3 regions of the Kineococcus deserti genome follow, and region 1 is predicted to be linked to each of the others. Evidence: riboswitches for the same ligand, from Rfam matches in the RefSeq annotation. Region 1 holds a riboswitch; each other region holds the start of a gene.
The links. Region 1 has a riboswitch for thiamine pyrophosphate ahead of ACRYR2_RS21360 (ECF transporter S component). Riboswitches for the same ligand answer to the same signal wherever they lie in the genome.
Positions count from the first base shown of each region.

Region 2: another riboswitch for thiamine pyrophosphate. It lies ahead of ACRYR2_RS14095 (YkoF family thiamine/hydroxymethylpyrimidine-binding protein); the one in region 1 lies ahead of ACRYR2_RS21360 (ECF transporter S component).
Region 3: another riboswitch for thiamine pyrophosphate. It lies ahead of thiM (hydroxyethylthiazole kinase); the one in region 1 lies ahead of ACRYR2_RS21360 (ECF transporter S component).

Region 1 covers NZ_JBJLSI010000037.1:23,820-30,354, reverse strand. The annotation lists gene ACRYR2_RS21395 (EAL and HDOD domain-containing protein) at 1-1,117, opposite strand, end outside; gene dcd (dCTP deaminase) at 1,229-1,804, opposite strand; tRNA gene ACRYR2_RS21385 (tRNA-Gly) at 1,885-1,955, shown strand; gene ACRYR2_RS21380 (SDR family oxidoreductase) at 2,444-3,427, shown strand; gene ACRYR2_RS21375 (CsbD family protein) at 3,428-3,601, opposite strand; gene ACRYR2_RS21370 (DUF4235 domain-containing protein) at 3,713-4,015, opposite strand; gene ACRYR2_RS21365 (hypothetical protein) at 4,032-4,163, opposite strand; TPP riboswitch at 4,227-4,331, shown strand; gene ACRYR2_RS21360 (ECF transporter S component) at 4,379-4,978, shown strand; gene ACRYR2_RS21355 (ATP-binding cassette domain-containing protein) at 4,971-6,428, shown strand; gene ACRYR2_RS21350 (energy-coupling factor transporter transmembrane component T family protein) at 6,503-6,535, shown strand, end outside.
Region 2 covers NZ_JBJLSI010000017.1:15,745-22,279, forward strand. The annotation lists gene ACRYR2_RS14085 (FtsK/SpoIIIE family DNA translocase) at 1-2,397, opposite strand, end outside; gene ACRYR2_RS14090 (heparan-alpha-glucosaminide N-acetyltransferase domain-containing protein) at 2,522-3,658, shown strand; TPP riboswitch at 3,634-3,742, shown strand; gene ACRYR2_RS14095 (YkoF family thiamine/hydroxymethylpyrimidine-binding protein) at 3,797-4,450, shown strand; gene ACRYR2_RS14100 (ECF transporter S component) at 4,447-5,049, shown strand; gene ACRYR2_RS14105 (ABC transporter ATP-binding protein) at 5,052-6,535, shown strand, end outside.
Region 3 covers NZ_JBJLSI010000007.1:156,232-162,766, forward strand. The annotation lists gene thiD (bifunctional hydroxymethylpyrimidine kinase/phosphomethylpyrimidine kinase) at 1-164, opposite strand, end outside; gene thiE (thiamine phosphate synthase) at 161-790, opposite strand; gene thiM (hydroxyethylthiazole kinase) at 787-1,605, opposite strand; TPP riboswitch at 1,598-1,698, opposite strand; gene ACRYR2_RS08205 (DUF4383 domain-containing protein) at 1,750-2,196, shown strand; gene mgrA (L-glyceraldehyde 3-phosphate reductase) at 2,230-3,261, opposite strand; gene eda (bifunctional 4-hydroxy-2-oxoglutarate aldolase/2-dehydro-3-deoxy-phosphogluconate aldolase) at 3,286-3,903, opposite strand; gene ACRYR2_RS08220 (LmeA family phospholipid-binding protein) at 4,148-4,867, opposite strand; gene ACRYR2_RS08225 (hypothetical protein) at 4,880-5,848, opposite strand; gene ACRYR2_RS08230 (protein kinase family protein) at 5,845-6,535, opposite strand, start outside.

The sequences.
Region 1 (6,535 bases):
CGGCCGGACCGCGCCGCTCGACCAGCGCCCGCCGCACGGACAGCGCGACGCCGGTCGTCTCGACCAGCTCGGCCTCGTGCATGCCCAGGACGGTCGCGACCCCGGACAGCAGACCCACGGTGTAGGCCAGGTCGGAGTCCTGCGGTGCCAGCCGCGCGCAGGCGGCGGCCCGGGCCAGCACCATCGTCAGCGCCTCGGTGTCCACGCTCGTCACGCCGCCCAGGAGCATGAGCACGACCCAGGAGCACAGCTGCTGCCGGCCCAGCAGGACGATGGCCTGCCGCAGCGAGGTGATCTCGCTCTTGGTGCCCACCGCGGCCGAGGAGACCGTCTTGAGCACCCGCAGGCTCAGGGCGGGGTCGGAGGCGACGAGCTCCTCGACCTCGCGCAGGGGGACGTCCGCGCCGGTCAGGGCCCGCACCAGCCGCAGGCAGACCAGCTGCGAGGGTGTCAGGCTCACGGCCTCCAGCGTCACCGGACGCTGCAGCCCGTAGCCCTGGAAGTGGTCCGCCCCCGCCTCCAGGCAGCGGGCGAACAACGCGTCGTCCTCGATGCGTTCCACGACGACCAGCGCCGTCGGGTTGTGCTCGCGGGCCAGGGCGATGACGCGCTCGAGGTCGTCACCGGCGGCCTCGACGTCGACCTTCACGTAGTCGGCCAGGGCGACGGCGGGCAGCCGGGACACCTCGCCGACGAAGTCGTCGATGGCGATCCGGTACCCCTGGGCGCGCAGCCTGGTCAGCCCGGCCAGGACGAGGTCGTCGACGTCGATGGTCTCCAGCAGCTCCAGGACGACCTGGTGCGGCGAGCACGGCATCGGCAGCTCACCGGTGAAGAAGCCCCGGGTGAGGTTGATGAACAGGAGCTTGTCCGCGGCGATCTGCTCGACGCCGAAGTCGCCGAACGTGGCGCTGATGACCTGCGACGTCGCGTGGTCCTGCTCGGCGCCCTCGGCCAGCTCGGCCGCGGCCCGGCCGTGGTTGCGGAACAGCAGTTCGTAGGCGACCAGCCGGCGCTGGCGGTCGTAGATGCCCTGCCGGCCGACACGGACCGGTGCGACCGAGCCGTTGGCGTCCTCGCAGGAGGCGGTGGGGGTCGGACCCGTGGACCAGGTCATCCCGGCGTCCCTCCCCTCCGTCGTCAACGCGGAACTCACTCCCGAGTCAACGGCTGCTGCGGCCCGGTCCTGAAGCGTTCGGGACGAGACGTTGGGCCGAACGGGGTGCGCTCAGACGGTGGTGCGGTGGAAGTTCAGCGCCGAGCGGCTCGGCGTCGGCCCGCGCTGCCCCTGGTAGCGCGAACCGGAGGCGCTGCTGCCGTAGGGGTTCTCGGCCGGGGAGGACAGCTGGAAGAAGCACAGCTGGCCGATCTTCATGCCCGGCCACAGCGTGATGGGCAGCGTCGCGACGTTGGACAGCTCCAGCGTCACGTGGCCCGAGAAGCCGGCGTCGATGAAGCCGGCCGTGGAGTGCGTGAGCAGGCCCAGGCGGCCCAGGCTGCTCTTGCCCTCCAGCCGGGCGGAGATGTCGTCGGGCAGCGAGACGACCTCGAAGGTCGAGCCCAGGACGAACTCGCCGGGGTGCAGGATGAACGCCTCGTCGGGCGCCACCTCGACCAGCCGGGTGAGGTCGGGCTGCTCCTGGGCGGGGTCGATGACCGAGTACTTGTGGTTGTCGAACAGCCGGAAGAAGCGGTCCAGACGCACGTCGACGCTGCTGGGCTGCACCATCGACGCCTCGTACGGGTCGAGGGCGACGCGTCCGGAGTCGAGCTGGGCGCGGATGTCGCGGTCGGAGAGCAGCACGGACGTCACGGTACCGTCGGCGCGAGGACCCCCCGGCAGCCTGTATGGTGGTCCGCGACCGACCCGGCCGGGTGGGTCACGCGGGTGTAGTTCAATGGTAGAACTTCAGCTTCCCAAGCTGATAGCGCGGGTTCGATTCCCGTCACCCGCTCGTCGACGAAGGCCCAGGTCCGGTGGACCTGGGCCTTCGTGCGTGTGTCCCTCCGTACGGTGCAGGCCGCGGTCGGCGCCGGACGACGTGTCGGCGACCTGGTGCTCACCAGACGTCGACGCGACGGCAGTCGCGCCCGCGCAGGGGTCCCGTGGAGTGGATCGGCCGTGGAGGCAGGTGCGGGTGTCCCGGGGACGTCGTGGGAGCGACCGTCTCGGGACACCCACGGCTCACTCCACGTGGTGACACCGGTGGGTGCGACAGCGTGGTCACCGGCGCCGGGGGTCCTCGAGGAGCCGGGGAACGCACCGGGTTCCCGGCGGTTCTCCGTGCCGCAGGTGCCGGCGGTGCCGGTCGACGGCCAGGGTTCCTGACCGGAACGTCCCGGGGCGGACGCACCGCGCCTCGTGCGACGACGTGCCCGCGCGTGGGGGACGACTAGGGTCGGGGAGGTCGACACGGCAGTCGGCACCACGACGGGAGGAACCATGGCCTTGCGCGTCCTGTTCATCGGCGGCACCGGGATCATCAGCTCGGCCTGCGCCGACCTCGCGGTCGCCCGCGGCCTCGACCTCACGGTGCTCAACCGCGGCACCGGCCGGCGTGGGCTGCCGGACGGGGTGACGGCGCTGTCCGCCGACGTCCGCGACCCCGCGCAGGTGCGGGAGGTGCTGGGGGACCGCACGTTCGACGTCGTCGTCGACTTCGTCGCCTTCACCCCCGACCACGTCGCCGCCGACGTCGAGCAGTTCCGCGGACGCACCGGGCAGTACGTGTTCATCTCCAGCGCGAGCGCCTACCAGAAACCCGTCGGGCACCTGCCCATCACCGAGTCCACCCCGCTGCACAACCCGTTCTGGCAGTACTCGCGCGACAAGATCGCCTGCGAGGACCTGCTGACGAAGGCGTACCGCGACGAGGGTTTCCCGGCCGTCGTGGTCCGGCCCAGCCACACCTACGACCGCACGCTCGTGCCGCTCGACGACGGCTGGACGGCGGTCGACCGCATGCGGCGCGGCAAACCCGTCGTCGTGCACGGCGACGGCACCTCGACGTGGGTGCTGACGCACCACACCGACTTCGCCAAGGGTTTCGTCCCGCTGCTCGGCGAACCCGCCGTCACCGGCGACACCGTGCACATCACCGGCGACGAGGTCCTGACGTGGGACCAGATCGCCCGGACGCTGGGTGCGGCCGCCGGGGTTCCCGATCCGCAGCTCGTGCACGTTCCCAGCGACGTCATCGCGCGGGAGGCGCCCGACCGCGGGCCGGGTCTGCTGGGGGACAAGGCGCACTCGGTGGTCTTCGACAACACCAAGCTCAAGCGGCTCGTGCCGGGGTTCGCGGCGACGACGAGCTTCGCGGCAGGCGCCCGGGAGATCGTCGCCCACCACGACGCCACCCCGGACCTGCGGGTCGTCGACCCCGATGTCGACGCCCGCCAGGACCGGCTGGTGGAGCGGTTCGGCTGATCAGCCCTTGAAGGCGTCCTTGACGTGCTCGCCGCGCTGCTTGAGGTCGGCGGCCGCCTGGTCCTTCTGACCCTCGCGGCGCAGCTCCTCGTCGTCCTTGGCGCCGCCGGCGGCTTCCTTCGCCCGGCCCGCGACGTCCTGCGCGGCGTTCTTGATCTTGTCCGATGCGCTCACGGTTCCTCCTCCTCGAACACCGGGGAGGTGGCGGACGAAGATCCGTCGATGCCCGTCCCCGGATGCGGTCCCACTGCAGCACCGCTGCAGCGGGACCGCATCCGGAAGGGATCAGGCGTTGGCCTTGGCGCCGCCGTCGTCGCCCGGCCCGAGGCCGGGCGGCAGTTCACCGAAGCTCTTGCGGTACCAGGCGGCGGCCTGACGTTCGACGATCAGCCGGGTCAGCCCGATGATGGCGCCGGAGGCCAGCGCCCAGACGATCGCTTCCCTCCACGCCACGTCGGGGTCCTCCGGGTTGTCCGGCGGCGGGGACTTGGTCACCGCGACCCAGGCCTTCTTCGTGACGCGGCTCGCGATCGCGGTCGCGAGGATGCCGGCTCCGGGGCCGACGAACTTCCAGACGAACGAGCTCATGGGTCCGAACCCTGCCCTACAGCAGGTCCAGGAGCCAGCCCAGGACCGGCGTCAGCGCGGCGGCGCTGCCGGCGAGGACGGCGACCACGACGATCAGCGTCATCAGCTTGACCGCCCGGGACGGGCCGCCGTCGGGACCTCGCATCATCCGCAGCACCACCACATTGTGCTGTGCGGGGGGAGCGCGAGCGCCCAGCAGGGGTAGGGTCGGGGCACACGACAGGGGAGCGCCGTGGGGCGCTGAGAGTGCGGGCATCCGCAGACCCTCGAACCTGATCCGGTTCACACCGGCGTAGGGAGTCGGGCCGTCTCGACCCGTGGCCACCGCGGCCGCGGGTCCCCCTCCTGCTCCAGGAGGACACCGTGAGCACCACCGTCAGCCGTTCCCGCGGAGCCACCCGCTGGCGCACCGTCGACCTCGTCACCGCCGCCGTCCTCGGCGTCGCCTTCGGCGTCGTGTTCTGGGGGTGGGGCGTCCTCTACGCCGTCCTGACCCCGTTCTTCGTCACCGTGCCGTTCCTGCAGAGCCTGCTCAGCGGCGTCTGGCTGCTGCCCGCCGTCGTGGCCGCGCTGATCGTGCGCCGTCCGGGCGCCGCGCTGCTGGCCGAGATGGTCGCCGCCACCGTCGAAGCCCTGCTGGGCAGCCACTGGGGCTTCGGCGTCCTGGTCTCCGGCGCGATCCAGGGGATCGGCGTCGAACTGGCCGTCGCCCTGTTCGCCTGGCGCCGGTTCGGCCCGGCCGTCGCCGTCCTCGGCGGGGTGCTCGCCGCGGTGCTGGAGGGCGTCTACGAGCTCTTCGCCTACTACGCGGGGGCGTGGACGCCGGGGTTCCAGGTCCTCTACGTCGCCTGCTTCGCCGTCTCCGGCGCCCTCGTGGCCGGACTCGGCGGCTGGGCCCTGGTCCGCGGCCTGGCCCGCACCGGCGCGCTGTCCGCGTTCCCCGCCGGTCGCGACCGTGCCTGACCTCGCGCTGCGAGGACTCAGCGTCGTCACCGGGGGCCGCACCCTCGTGCGCGACGTCGACCTCGACGTCGCGGCGGGGGAACGGGTGCTGCTCACCGGGCCCAGCGGCGCCGGCAAGTCCACCGTCCTGCGGGCGCTGGCGGGTCTGCTGGAGGACCACCTCGAGGCCACCGGCGACGTGCGCCTCGACGGCCGCGCCCCCGTACCGGGGCAGATCGGCCTGCTCGTGCAGGACCCGCTCGACGCGGTCGTCGCCGAGGCGGCCGGCCGCGACACCGCCTTCGGCCCGGAGAACTCCGGCCTCGACCGCGTCCGCACCTGGCAGCTCGTGGCCCGCGCCCACGCCGCCGCCCGGTACTCCGCCGGGCGGGACCGCGAGGTCGTGACGCTGTCCGGGGGCGAACGCCAGCGGCTGGCGCTGGCCGGAACGCTGGCCGCCGACCCGGCCGTCCTGCTGCTGGACGAACCGACGTCCATGCTCGACGCCCCCACCGCGGCCGCCGTCCGCGCGGCCGTCCTGGACGCCGCCCGCGGCCGCTCCCTCGTCGTCGTCGACCACGACCTGGCCGGCTGGGGCGCCCACGTCGACCGCGTCGTCGTCCTCGGCCGGGACGGCCGGGTCGCCGCCGACGGCCCCGCCGACCGGGTGCTGGTGCCGGGCAGCGCGACCGAGGGCCTGTGGCTGCCGGGCGTGCCGGACCCGCAGCCGCTGCCGGTACCCGCCGGGCTCCTCGCCCCGCAGTGGCGAGTCGACGGCGACCTGTTGCAGGGCGAGGGGATGGGTCTCGTCCGTCGGCGGCGTGGGCTGCGGCCGCGGCCCCCGGCCACGGTCCTGCGCGCCGTCGACGTGACCGTCCGCGCGGGCCGCGTGACACCCGTGACCGGCGACAGCGGCGCGGGCAAGTCCAGCCTGCTGGCGGTGCTGGCCGGACTGGCGCGGCCCACCAGCGGACGGCTCCTCGCGGCCGCCGGGCTCGCCGCCGACGGCCGCCGCGAACCGCACCGCTGGCGCTCGCGGGACCTGGCCGCCCGCACCGGCTGGGTCCCGCAGTTCCCCGAGCACACGTTCCTCGCGCACACCGTGCGCGAGGAGGCCGCCGCGACGGCCGCCGTCCTGGGGCGCGACACCGACCGGGCCGGGCGGCTGCTCGAGCTGCTCGGCCTGGCCGACCGCGCCGAGGTCAACCCGTTCCAGCTCTCCGGCGGGGAGCAGCGACGGCTGGCGCTCGCGGGCGCCCTGGCCGCCGGGCCGGCGGTCGTGCTCGCCGACGAACCCACCGTCGGGCAGGACCGCGGTACGTGGGCCGTCGTGGCCGGGCTGCTGCAGGCGGCCGCCCGGGACGGCGCCGGGGTCGTCCTCAGCAGCCACGACAGCCGGTTGCTGGACGCGATCGGCGGGGACGGCGGGGTCCACCTGGAGGCCGGGACGCTGCGGGAGGTGGCCGCGTGACCGCGTCCGACGCCCACCCGAGCGGCGTCCGCACCCGTGTCCACACCGATGTCCACAGCCGTGTGGACAACCCGGTGGCTACCACGTCCGGGGGTGTGGACGAAACG
Region 2 (6,535 bases), on a different contig from region 1:
GCGGTACACCGGCTGCAGCTGCGACTTCACGTGCGAGACGACGGCCTCGATCTCGCTCTCGGTCACCCAGGCGCCCTGCACGCGCATCGGCTTGGACGCCCCCATCGGCAGGAACAGGGCGTCACCCTGCCCGACGAGCTTCTCCGCGCCCGGCTGGTCCAGCACGACGCGCGAGTCGGCCAGCGAGCTCGTCGCGAACGCCAGCCGCGAGGGCACGTTGGCCTTGATCAGACCGGTGACGACGTCGACCGAGGGGCGCTGGGTCGCCAGCACCAGGTGGATGCCCGCGGCGCGGGCCAGCTGGGTGATGCGCTGGATCGAGGCCTCGACGTCGCGGGGGGCGACCATCATGAGGTCGGCCAGCTCGTCGACGATCACCAGCAGGTACGGGTAGGGCTGCAGCACGCGCTGCGAGCCCTCCGGCACCTGCACCCTGTCGGCTCGGACGGCCTTGTTGAAGTCGTCGATGTGCTTGAACCCGAACTGCGCGAGGTCGTCGTAGCGCTGGTCCATCTCGCGCACGACCCACTCCAGGGCCTCGGCGGCCTTCTTGGGGTTCGTGATGATCGGCGTGATGAGGTGCGGGATGCCCTCGTAGATCGTCAGCTCCACGCGCTTGGGGTCGACGAGCACCATGCGCACCTCGTCGGGCGTGGCCCGCATGAGGATCGAGGTGATCATCGAGTTCACGAAGCTCGACTTGCCGGCGCCGGTCGCACCGGCGACCAGCAGGTGAGGCATCTTCGCCAGGTTGGCGATGACGAACCCGCCCTCGACGTCCTTGCCGACCCCCATGACCATCGGGTGCTCGGTCGAGGTGGCCACGGTGGAGCGCAGCACGTCCCCGAGGGAGACCGTCTCGCGGTCGGTGTTCGGGATCTCGATGCCGATCGCGGACTTGCCCGGGATCGGCGACAGGATGCGCACGTCGGCGCTGGCGACGGCGTAGGCGATGTTCTTGCTCAGCGCGGTCACCCGCTCGACCTTCGTGCCCCGGCCGAGCTCGACCTCGTACCGGGTGACGGTCGGGCCCCGGGAGAAACCGGTGACCGAGGCGTCGATGTCGAACTGGTTCAGCACCTCCGACAGGGCCTCGACGACCCGGTCGTTGGCGGTGCTGCGCTCCTTGGGCGGCGTGCCCGGCACGAGCGCGGCGGCCTCGGGCAGCGTGTAGGTGACGTCGGGCGCCAGGGTCAGCTGCTCGATGCGCGGCGGCATCGGCGTGTGCGGCGGGGCCGGCAGGTCCTTCGGCTTGCTGGCCGGGACGGAGGCACCGTCGACCAGCGGGGCCCGGTCCTCGAGCTGCTCGCGCACCGAGGGCGGGTCGGACGGGACCGGCCGCCGCTCCCCCGGCCGGCGCCGGGGGCCGGAGTCCTCGACGTCGGCGGGCACCTCGGTCGTCCGGTCGGTGAGGGCGGCCTGCTCGAAGGCCTCGTCACCGACCCGGCCCTCGTCCTTCCTCCTGCGCCGCCTGGGCTTGTCCTGCGCCTCGTCCGGATCGGGAGCCGCCTCGAGCGCGCGGGCCGCCCGCTGCCGGGCCAGCGCCCGCGCCGGCAGGTCCCCGCGGGAGGACCGCGCCTCGGGTTCGGGCCGGTGCGGGTGGTGGGTCAGCCGCTCGTAGGCCTCCTGCAGCCGGGAGGGGATGGCGTGCACCGGCGTCGCGGTCAGGACGAGGACGCCGAAGAACCCGAGCAGCACCAGGATCGGCACCATCACCCACGAGGTCAGGGCCGTGGTGAGCGGTCCGGCGACGAGGAAGCCGAGCATCCCGCCGGCGTCGGTGACGACCCCGGCGCCCTCGGGGCCGGTCGGCGAGGGCGCCCCGGTGGCCAGGTGCACCAGGCCGGCGGCCGACAGCGTCAGCGCGATCGACCCGACGACGGCCCGGGTGGTGGTCTGCGTGTGGTCGGGGTGGCGCAGCAGGTGCACGGCCAGGCCGAGGAGGACGACGGGCAGCGCGAGCGCGACCTCACCGAACGTTCCGGCCACGACCGTGTGGATGATCTGCCCCGCGGTCCCCGGCAGGCCCCACCACTCCCGTGCGGCGACCACGATCGCCAGCGCCAGCAGGGCGAAGCCGGCGCCGTCACGGCGCAGGTCGGGGTCCAGGTCGCGGGCTCCGGAACCGAGGCGGCGGGCGGCGCCGCCGACGAGGTGCGCACAGCCCATCCAGGTGGCCGACACGGCGCGGACGGGCCACGAGGGGCCGCTGCGGACGGGGCGGGCGGGCGGGCGCTTGGCCGCCGTCTTGGCGGGAGTGCGGTTGCCCGCCGGCCGGGACGTGCCACGCGCAGGTGCCTTGGCAGCGGGCTTGGCGCCACCCCGAGAGCCTCCGGTCGCCACCTTGCTGGCCCCTCCCCTACCGCTGGTCGTGCGCGTGTTCGTCCGGGTGGCCATGCGATCACGGTACCCGGGCGCGACTGCTCCGACCGGGCGAGCACCCAGCCGGATCTCAGCCTGCCCCGGGGCCGGGCGGGGACCGCGGGCGACACGCCGGGACCCGGCCGCCAGACTGTCGGCCGTGACCTCCGGACGAGTGGTGCCCTCGGGCCGCCTGGTGGGTGTCGACCTGGCCCGGGCCGTCGCCGTCGTCGGGATGATGTCGATCCACGTGCTGCCCGGCGAGGAGGTCGGAGGGTTCGCCGGCGCCCTGTACTCCGTCTCCCACGGCCGGGCGTCGGGGTTGTTCGCCGTCCTGGCCGGCCTCTCCCTGGGCCTGGCCACCCGCCGCGGCGGCGACGCCCGCGCCGCCGCCCGCACCGGCGTCCTGGTCCGCGGCCTGCTCATCGCCCTGCTCGGGCTGGTCCTCGTCGACGCCGGCAGCCGGGTCGCCATCATCCTGGCCTACTACGGCGTCGCCTTCGTCGTCGTGCTGCCCTTCCTGTGGTGGCCGGCCCGCCGCCTGGCCGTCCTGGCCGGCGCCTGGCTCGTGCTGGCGCCGCTGCTGTCCTTCGCCGTGCGCGGCGCCTCCGGTCTGGACGCGCAGTACGAGCAGCCGACCCTGGGCTGGCTGGCCCGCCCCGGTGACCTGCTGGAGACGCTGGCGCTGACCGGGTACTACCCCGTCGTCGGCTGGGCCGGCTACCTGCTGCTGGGGCTGGCGGTCTCCAAGGTCGACCTGCGCGAGAGCACCGTCGCGATGCGGGTCGCCGGCGCCGGGGCGCTCGCCGCCGGCTCCTCCTGGATCGTCAGCGGTCTGCTGCTCGGGCCGGGCGGTGGCCGCGCCGCGCTCACCGGGCGCTTCGGGGCCTCCGCCCTGGACGCGCAGGACTACTACGGCACCGTCCCGACGGACTCGCGGTGGTGGCTGGCCGTGGTGGAACCGCACTCGGGCACACCGCCGGACCTGCTGCACACCGCCGGCACGGCGCTCGCGGTCGTCGGGGTGTGCTGCCTGCTGCCCTCGACGCTGACCCGGTTCCTCCACCCGGTCGCGGCGTTCGGCAGCATGCCGCTGACCCTCTACACCGCCCACGTGCTCGCGCTGGCCGCGTGGCCGCGGGAGACCACGACGCTGCTGGCCGTGCACGTGCTCCTGGGGATGCTGTTCGCCACCACCTGGCGGCTCGCCGTCGGCCGCGGGCCGCTGGAGCAGGTCGTGGGCCGGGCCGCCGCTGCGGCGGGTGCTAGGGTCCCGCGCAGCACGGGAGTCCGGTGAGCCGGGCTGAGAGGGAGTTCTCGAACTCCGACCGTTGAACCTGATCTGGATCATGCCAGCGCAGGGAGCGACCAGCACGGTTCCACCGTGCCCTCTCCGGAACCCCGCTCGTGCCCGCTGGACACGAGGACGGACGACGTGACGGGAACTCCCCTGCTCGACGACCGCGCGCGCCTGCGCGCCGACCCGCTGGCCTTCGGCGTGGGCGCCCGCGTCACCGTCGCGGTGATGGCCGACCGCTACGCCGACGTCATCCTCGGCGCCGTGCGCGGCGCCGACGCCACGGGGCTGGTGCTGGACACCGGCGACGTCAGCACCTACGCCGGAGGGTCGGAGGCGGACCTGCTGCGCTGGCTCACCGACCTGTCCGCGGCCGTCGCGGCCTCGGGTGAGCACGCCGCGATCGCGGTGCACCTGTCGCGCGGCTGCCCCGGGGAGGCGGTGTGCGAACTGCCCGGCGGCGCCGGTCCGCGCAGCACGGACGTTCCCGCCGGTCGCGAGACGGGGACCTTCGCGTCGGCGGAGTGGGCGCTGTACCCGCTGGCCGACCAGGTCACGGCCGGGGTCGAACCCGACCACATGCGCGACATCCACGCCGCCATCGACTTCGCGCGCGGCAACGGGACGTTCCGGAAGTCCGAGCACTTCGTGACGCGCCTGGAGGGTGACCTCGGCCGCGTCCTGGAAACCGTGCTGGCCGGGTGGACGATGGTCGGCCGCAGCGTCCAGCACGTCACCAGCCACCTGACGATCTCGGTGAACAGCCCCAGCCACCGCGGGGCGCGGCCGTGAGGCGACTGGAACTGCGGGACGTCGTCCTGCTGGTGGTGCTCGGCGTCGTCTTCGGGTTCCTGTACTGGGCGCTGGTGCAGGGCTGGAACGTCCTGGCCGTCGCGATGGGACCGGCCGGTGACCTGGCCCAGCACGTGCTGCTGGGCGGCTGGCTCATCGTGGCTCCCCTGGCTGTGGCGGTGGTCCGCCGCCCCGGCGTGGGGATCCTGGCCGAGGTCATCGCCTCGGTCGTGGAGGTGGTGTTCCTCGGCTCGGCGGTCGGTCCGATCCTGCTGGTGGCCGCGGCGCTGCAGGGTCTGGGCAGCGAACTGCCCTTCGCGCTGACCCGCTACCGCCGGTTCGGCTGGGGGGTGTTCGCGCTGTCGGGGATCTGCGGCGCGGCGCTGGTGTTCTTCTTCTCGGCCGTGCGCTTCGGCTGGTTCGGCCAGGACATCCTCGCCCTGCGGTTCGGCCTGCAGGTCGTCTCGGGCCTGCTGCTGGGCGGCTTGCTGGCGAGGGTCCTCGTCGAGGCGCTGCGCCGAACCGGGGTCGTGGACAACTTCGGCATCGTCCGCGACGGCCTGGCCGCGCAGCCCGCCCTGGTGCGGCGTGAACGGTGACGGTGCTCCACGCGCGGAACCTGGAGTCGGTGTTCCCCACCGGCGACGGCGTCGGCCCGGTCGACCTGGACCTGCGGGCCGGTGAGGCCCTGCTCGTGCTGGGCCCGTCGGGAGCAGGCAAGTCCACCGTCCTGCGGTTGCTGAACGGTGCGGTGCCGCAGGCGGTCCACGCCCAGGTGACCGGTTCGGTGCAGGTGGCGGGGCGAGCCGTCGGCGAGCACCGCGTCGCCGACCTCGCCGACGTCGTCGGCGTCGTCCACCAGGATCCCGAGTCCGGCGTCTGCCTGCCCGAGGTCGACGACGAGGTGGCGTTCGCCCTGGAGAACCTCGGGGTGGACCCCGCCGCGATGCAGGACCGCTCGGCCGCGGCGCTGGCCCGGGCCGGCGCGACCCACCTGCGGGGCCGGTCGACGACGGGGCTGTCCGGCGGGGAACTGCAGCGGGTGGCCCTGGCCGCGGCCACGGTCGCCGGTCCCGCGCTGCTGCTGCTCGACGAGCCGACCTCGATGCTCGACGCCGACGGCGTGGACGCGGTCCGCTCGGCGATCGCAGCGGTCCGCCGGGACACCGATGCGGCGTGCGTCCTGGTCGAGCACCGGCTGGACGAGTTCGCCGGCGACGCGGGGCTGGCCGGCCTGCCCGAACGGTGGCTGGTGCTGGGCCGCGACGGCCGCGTGCGTTTCGACGGGCCCTGCACGGAACTGGGCGCCGACGTGGCCCGCGACCTGGTGACCAGCGGGTGCTGGCTGCCGTTCGACCTGGAGTGCCTGGCGTTGTTCGGCACCGGCTGGTCGCCGGAGGTCCTGCAGCGGGCCCTGGCCGCCGCCGCACCCCCGCAGGTGCCGGCGCGCGGGCAGGTGCTGCTGGCGGCGCGCGGCCTGCGCGTCGGCCCCTCGCGCCACGAGGTCGTCCTCGGCCCGGTGGACCTGGACCTGCACGCCGGGGAGGTCGTCGCCCTCCTGGGCCCGAACGGCAGCGGGAAGTCGACGTTGCTGCGCACCCTGGCCGGCGTCGCGAAACCCCTGGGTGGGTCCATCGAGGGGCCGCGGCCGGGGCTGGTGTTCCAGAACCCCGAGCACCAGTTCGTCGCCGGTACCGTGCGCGGCGAGGTGGCCCACGGCGTCCGGGACCTCGCGCGGGTGGAGGCCGAACTGGGCCGGTTCGACCTGCTCGGCGTCGCCGGTCACGATCCGCACCGGCTGTCCGGTGGTCAGCAGCGCCGGCTCAGCCTGGCGGCCCTGCTCGTGCACGACCGGCCCGTCCTGCTGGCCGACGAGCCCTGCTTCGGCCTGGACCGGACGGCCACCACGGCCGCGACCACGGCGCTGCGCGGGGCCGCCGACGACGGTCGCGCCGTCCTGTTCTCCTGCCACGACCTGCGGGCCGTCGCCGGCTGCGCGGACCGGGTGCTCGTGGTGGCCGAGGGGGAACTGCTCGCGACCACCACCCGGGACCTGCTGGTCGACGACGACCTGTTGCGGCGGGC
Region 3 (6,535 bases), on a different contig from region 1:
GGGTGGACGGCGCGGACCCCGCGGGTGTTCTGCGCGGTCAGCGCCGTGATCGCGCTGGTCCCGAACACGCCGTGGGCGGCGAACGTCTTCAGGTCCGCCTGGATCCCCGCTCCCCCGCCGGAGTCGCTGCCGGCGACGGTGAGGGCGGTGGGGGCGGGGCTCACGCCCCCTCCCACTGCCGGCGCAGTTCCCGGGCGGCCCGTTCGGGGTCGTCGGCGGTGCAGATCTGCGAGACGACGCAGATCCCGCTGATGCCGGTGCCGCGCAGGGTGTCCAGGTTGTCGGGGTGGATCCCCCCGATCGCGACGCACGGGACGGGCGCCGCGGCCACGACGGCCCGCACCCCGTCGGCGCCCAGTTCGGCCGCGGCGTCGGGTTTCGTCGCGGTGTCGCGGACCGGGCCGACGCCGAGGTAGTCCACGACGGCCGGGTCGACGGCCGCGGCCTGTTCCGGTGTGGAGACCGACAACCCCAGCAGCAGGTCGGGGGCGATCCGTCGCACGTCGGCGGCCGGCAGGTCGGACTGCCCCAGGTGCACCCCGTCGACGCCCGCGACGAGGGCGACGTCGACGGCGTCGTTGACGAACAGCGGAACCCCGGTGCCGCGCAACGCCTCCTGGACGGCCAGGACGAGGGCGAGCCGGTCGCGGTCGGCGCCGTGCTTGGCGCGGACCTGCACGGCGTCGACCCCGCCGGCGACGGCGGCGCGGACCACCGCGGCCACCCCGCGCGGGCCGCACTGCTCGGTGTCGGTGACCAGGTACAGGGCGGGCTCGAAGCGGCCCCTCACGCGAACCGTCCCGTGTCGGATCCGAGGTCCGGCGCGTCGACGGCGTCGAGCTCGTCGATCCAGGCGGTGGCGAACGAGCCGGGCCGTGCGGCACGGCGGGCCGCGCGTTCGGCGGCCAGGGCGACGTGGGCGTGGGCGGTGGCCGCGGCGAGCAGCGGGTCGGCCTCCACCCCGGCGCAGGCCGCGACGAGGGCACCCAGGGAGCACCCCGCCCCCGTCGTGCGGGTCAGCAGGACGTGCCCGCCGCGGACGCGGACCGTGCGGTCGCCGTGGACGACGACGTCGACCGCCCCGGAGACCGCGACGGCGCCGCCGGTGCGGCGGCTGAGGTCGCGAGCAGCCTCGACCGCCTCCTCCGCACCGGCCGTGGAGTCGACGCCGCGACCGCCCGCTCCGGCGCCGGCCAGCGCCAGGACCTCCGAGGCGTTGCCGCGCACGACGGTCGGGGCGAACTGCAGCAGGTCCCGCGCGACGCCCGTGCGGAACGCGAGCCCGCCGACGGCGACGGGGTCCAGCACCCACGGCGTCCCGCTGCGCTGCGCCGCCTCCGCGGCCAGCGCCATGGCCCGGGCGCGGACCTCGTCGAGGGTTCCCACGTTCACCAGCACCGCCGAGGCGACGGCGGCGAACTGCGCGCTCTCGGGCACGTTGTCGACCATCGCCGGGGCCGCCCCGGCCGCCAGCAGGACGTTCGCGGTGATCGTCTGCACGACGGAGTTGGTGAGGCACTGCACGAGCGGGGCGCGCTCGACGAGCGCGGCCCGGACCCGGGCCACGTCCTGCGGGCTCACCTCGGCCACTTCAACGGCTGCCATGCCGCGACATCCCTTCGTCAGCATTACCTGCGTCAGGTTCGACGGGTGTGATCTCAGCTGCGCGATCCGCACGCAGCACCCCGTGTCGCCGGGAACCGTACACCGGCGCCGTTTGAGAAGACGCCGCCGGGGTAACCAGCAGTCATGAGCCTGAACCTCTCGGGAGCCGACCTCTCGGTCCACCCGCGGACCACGGCTGGACAACACCTGTCGCTCATCGCCGGGGTCCTGCTGATCGTCCTGGGCGTGGCCGGCTTCGCCGTCAGCGGCTTCTCGAACTGGACGGGCGGAACCCTGGAGCAGCAGGTCATCGGGTTCGCCGTGAACCCGCTGAGCAGCGCGATGCACGTCGTCCTGGGGGTGCTGGGCCTGCTCGGGCGCACCGGCGCCCGCCGAGCGCGCTGGTACGGCATCGTCCTGTTCCTGGCCGGCGCCGGCCTCTTCGCCTACGCCGCGCTCGACGGTGGCGCACCGCTGAACCTGAACTGGCCCATCAGCACGCTGCACGCGGTGTTCGCCTGCCTGGGCCTGCTCATCGCGTTCGTGCCGGTGCGCACCGGCCGCCGCCGTTCCACCGCGGAACTGGACTGAGCGCCCAGTTCCGCGGGCCGGACCGGCCCCGGGCTACTCGCCGCCCTCGCGGACGCCCGCCCACAGGTCGACCCCGGAGTCGACGGCGAACTCGTCGATCGCCGTGAGTTCGTCCTCGGAGAACTCCAGGTTCGCCACCGCGGCGACGTTGTCCTCCACCTGCTGCACCGAACTGGCCCCGATGAGGGTCGTGGTGATCCGCCGGTCGCGCAGGGTCCACGCCAGCGCCAGCTGCGCCAGGCTCTGCCCGCGACCGGCCGCGATCTCCTGCAGGCCACGGATCCGGCGCAGCGTCTCGTCGTTCAGGATGCGCGGGTCCAGCGACTTGCCCTGCGCCGCACGGGAGTCGGCCGGAACGCCGTCCAGGTAGCGGTTCGTCAGCAAACCCTGCGCCAGCGCGGTGAACGGGATGCAGCCCACGCCCTCCTCGGCCAGGACGTCCAGCAGCCCGGACTCGATCCACCGGTTGAACATCGAGTACGAGGGCTGGTGGATCAGCAGCGGCGTGCCGAGGTCACGCAGGATCCGCGCGGCCTGCAGCGTGCGCTCGGGGCCGTAGGAGGAGATCCCGACGTACAGCGCCTTGCCGGAACGGACGATGGAGTCCAGCGCCCCCATCGTCTCCTCGAGCGGGGTGTCGGGGTCCGGACGGTGGTGGTAGAAGATGTCCACGTACTCCAGGCCCATGCGCTGCAGCGACTGGTCCAGCGAGGCGGTGAGGTACTTGCGCGAGCCCCGGTCCCCGTACGGGCCGGGCCACATGTCCCAGCCGGCCTTGGAGGAGATGACCAGTTCGTCGCGGTAGGGCTTGAAGTCCTCGCGGAACAACCGGCCGAAGTTCGTCTCGGCCGCCCCGTAGGGGGGTCCGTAGTTGTTCGCCAGGTCGAAGTGGGTGATCCCCAGGTCGAAGGCGCGACGGGCGATGTCACGCTGGGTCTGGAACGGCTTGTCGTCGCCGAAGTTGTGCCAGAACCCCAGCGACAGCGCGGGCAGGTCGACGCCGCTGCGGCCGCAGCGGCGGAAGGGCATGGACTCGTACCGTCCAGCGTCAGCGGTGTAGGTCACCCGCCGATCCTGCCACCCCGCGCGTCAGCGCAGTGACACCGCCGCCTTCGCCAGCGCCTCCACCCGGTGGAAGTCGTGGTTCGCCAGCGCGTCGTGCGGGGTCACCCAGCTGCCCCCGACGCACCCGACGTTCGGCAGCCCGAGGTACTCGGGGGCGTTGGCCGGGGAGATCCCGCCCGTGGGGCAGAACCGCACCTGCGGCAGCGGCGAGCGCAGCGCGGCCAGGAACGCCGCCCCACCGGCCTGCTCGGCGGGGAAGAACTTCAGCTCGTGCAGGCCGAGTTCGAGCGCGAACAGCGCCTCGGAGACCGTCGAGACCCCCGGCAGCAGCGGCACCTCCCGGCTGCGCGCGGCCTCCACGATCGAGCGGGTCGTGCCCGGGCTGACGAGGAACTGCGCCCCCGCGTCGACGGCCCGCGCGACGTCGTCGGCCGAGACGACCGTGCCCACGCCGAGCAGGATGTCCGGCACCTCGGTGGCGATGTCACGCACCGCGTCCAGGGCCGCCGGGGTCCGCAGCGTCAGCTCGACGATCCCGATGCCCCCGGCCAGCAGCGCCCTCGCCAGCGGGACCGCGGCGCTCGCGTCGTCGAGGACGACCACGGGGATGACCGGGGAGACGTCGAGCACGCTCGGTTGCATGGCCCCACAGGCTAGCCGTGCGCCGACCCGCAGGGCAGGCGGTCGGTCGGCGGACCGCCGCCCCTCCTCCCCCGGCGCCCCGGACCCCACCCCGGTGATCAAGGATTCGACGTCGGCGATCAAGGACTCACGGACCGGCGCTCGGCGTCGAATCCTCGATCGGCGCTGCCGCATCCTCGATCACCGGGGTTCGCGGGGAGGCCGGCGGGCGACGGGAACCCGCTCGGCGAGCTGGCGGCGCGCCTCACCCCACGTCGACGGCGCCGGCGACCACCGTGCCGTCGACGTCGATCCCGTCGTCCACGACCTGCAGCGAGTCCAGCCGCACCTGCTCGGGAACGTCCGACAACTCGATCGACCAGCCGTCGAAACCCGCGGCCTCCAGCAGCCGTTCGGCGCGGCTGAGCGGGACCTGCGCGCCGGCCAGTTCGGCACGCAGCGGCTCGAGCCGCACGAGCTCGCCGTCCAGCGCGGGCCGGACGGTGAGCGCGAGGTCGAGGCCCAGCCCCAGCACCCGCACGGTCGTGGAGGCCCGCACGGCGTCCTCGTCCCGGGCCAGCGCGACGTCGAGCCCACCGACGGAGATCTCCCGCGCGAGCTCGTCGAAGGACACGTGCGCCCGCACCGTCCCCGCCGAGACGTCGACGGTCCCGCCCCGGCCGGCCAGCACGGCCGGCGGCACGTCGACCTCCGGCAGGCGCACGCGGACGTCCTGCAGCGCCACCGACCCCGCGGGCAGGTCGTCGACCTGCACGGTGACGTCGTCGAAGCGGCCGCGGACGACCTGCCACAGGAACGACCCGCCGGCGACCGAGACCCGCGGGTCGGAGGGCAGGTCGTACTCCTCGCGCACCGCCGCGGCGAACCGGTCGGTGGCCCAGGTGCGCGCCGCCAGGTCGGCCGCGACGAGGACCACCCCGAGGGCGACGACGGTCACCAGCACACGGACGAGGCGAGATCGCACGGATCCACTGTGTCAGGCGGCCAGCAGTTCCCCGGCGACCGCGGGCGGCAGCCCCCGGAAGGCGTGCACGGCGACCAGCCGGCACCGGGCCACGCGGCGCAGGACGGCCACCCGGGCCGGGTCGAGGTCCGGCAGCCCGCGCCGCACGCCCCGCTCCAGCGCCGCCGCCTCGCGCCGGCGGCCCCGGGCGGCGGCCAGGTCGAGGTGGGCCAGCAGGTTCGCCGCGTCCAGCGCGGGGTCGGCCAGCGCCGCGGTGTCGACGTCGAGGAACGTCACCCGCTCCCCCAGCAGCACCTGCCCGTCGTGCAGGTCGCGGTGGGCGGGCACCAGCGGTTCCCCGCAGCCGTCCGGCGCGGACCCCAGCGCCGAGGCGGCCTCGGCGGCGCGCGCGGCCAGCGCGGGCGGGGCGAGGCCGAAGGCGACCGCGTCGGCGACCCACCGCTCCAGGACGGCCACCTCGGCCGCGGCGTCGTGGACGGGCAGGTCGCGCGTGCGGGCGGTGGCCAGCGCCGCCAGGGCCGCGCCGGTGCGTTCCCCGTCGCGTTCGCAGGCGGTGAGGTCCCCCGAGTCCAGCGTGCTGCTCAGGTCGTGACCCTCGGCCGCGGCCAGTTCCAGCACGCCGTCGCGGGCGGCGAGCACCTCGACCAGGGCAGGGTCACCGGGACGTCCCAGGGCGCGGGCCAGCGCCGCGTGCCGGTCCAGCGCCGTGCGGGTCGCGCGGGCGGAGGCGAGCTTCACGAAGGTCGCCTCCCGGCGCAGGACGGCCCGTTTGCCGTACCGGTGCCCGACCAGGACGCCGGGAAGCCCGGCCAGCCCCGGCAGCCCGGGGTCGACGGTGCGGACACGCACGGGGTGGCCGGGACCGTCGGCGGTTCCGGCCACCACGCCGCCCCGCCCGTCGCGGCCCTCCAGGACCAGACCGGCCGAGGGGTCTCCCGGCCGGCGCGGCCACACGCGCCTCCACCGCACCTCCCCGCTCACGACGCCACCGCCCGTGCGGCCAGCTCGACCAGGGCCCGGGTCGCGGCCGCCCAGCCCGGCCGGCGCCGCCGGAACGGTTCAGGGGCACGCAGCAGCGCGGCCGCCGCGACGAGCACCGGCGATCCCCCGTCCTCCCGGGCCGTCGCCGCCGCCCAGCACGCCCGGTCCCACCCCCGCGGGGCGCGGCAGGCCCGGTCGAGGTCGAGGACGACCACCCCCTCGTCGGTCTGCAGCAGCTGGTCCGGGGACAGGTCGCCGTGCGCGAAACCCCGCGGTTCCAGGTCGCGGCCGCGTCCGGCCAGCCGGTGCCAGCCGGACACGGTGCGCCGCAAGCGGTCGTCGAACCCGGCGTCCAGCCGCGGGGTGCCGGCGGCGGCGCGCTCGACGGCGCTCGCCAGGTCGCGGCGGCCCAGGACGGGCAACCCGGTGACGTCCGCCGTCGCCATCCGCTCCAGCAGGTCGCCCAGGTCGGCTCCGGGCCGCACGGGCGCCCCCGGCACCCACCGCGCGGCCGCCACGTGGCGGCCGTCCAGCTCCAGGGCCGGGCTGACGATCCCGGCGCGCCGCACCGAGTCCGCGGCCCGGGCGCTGCGCACCGCGGTGTGCGGGTCGGCGTGCACCTTGGTGACCACACCGGCGCTCGTCTCCCGCAGGACGGCCCGTCGTGCGGGGTTGTGCGCCACCGTC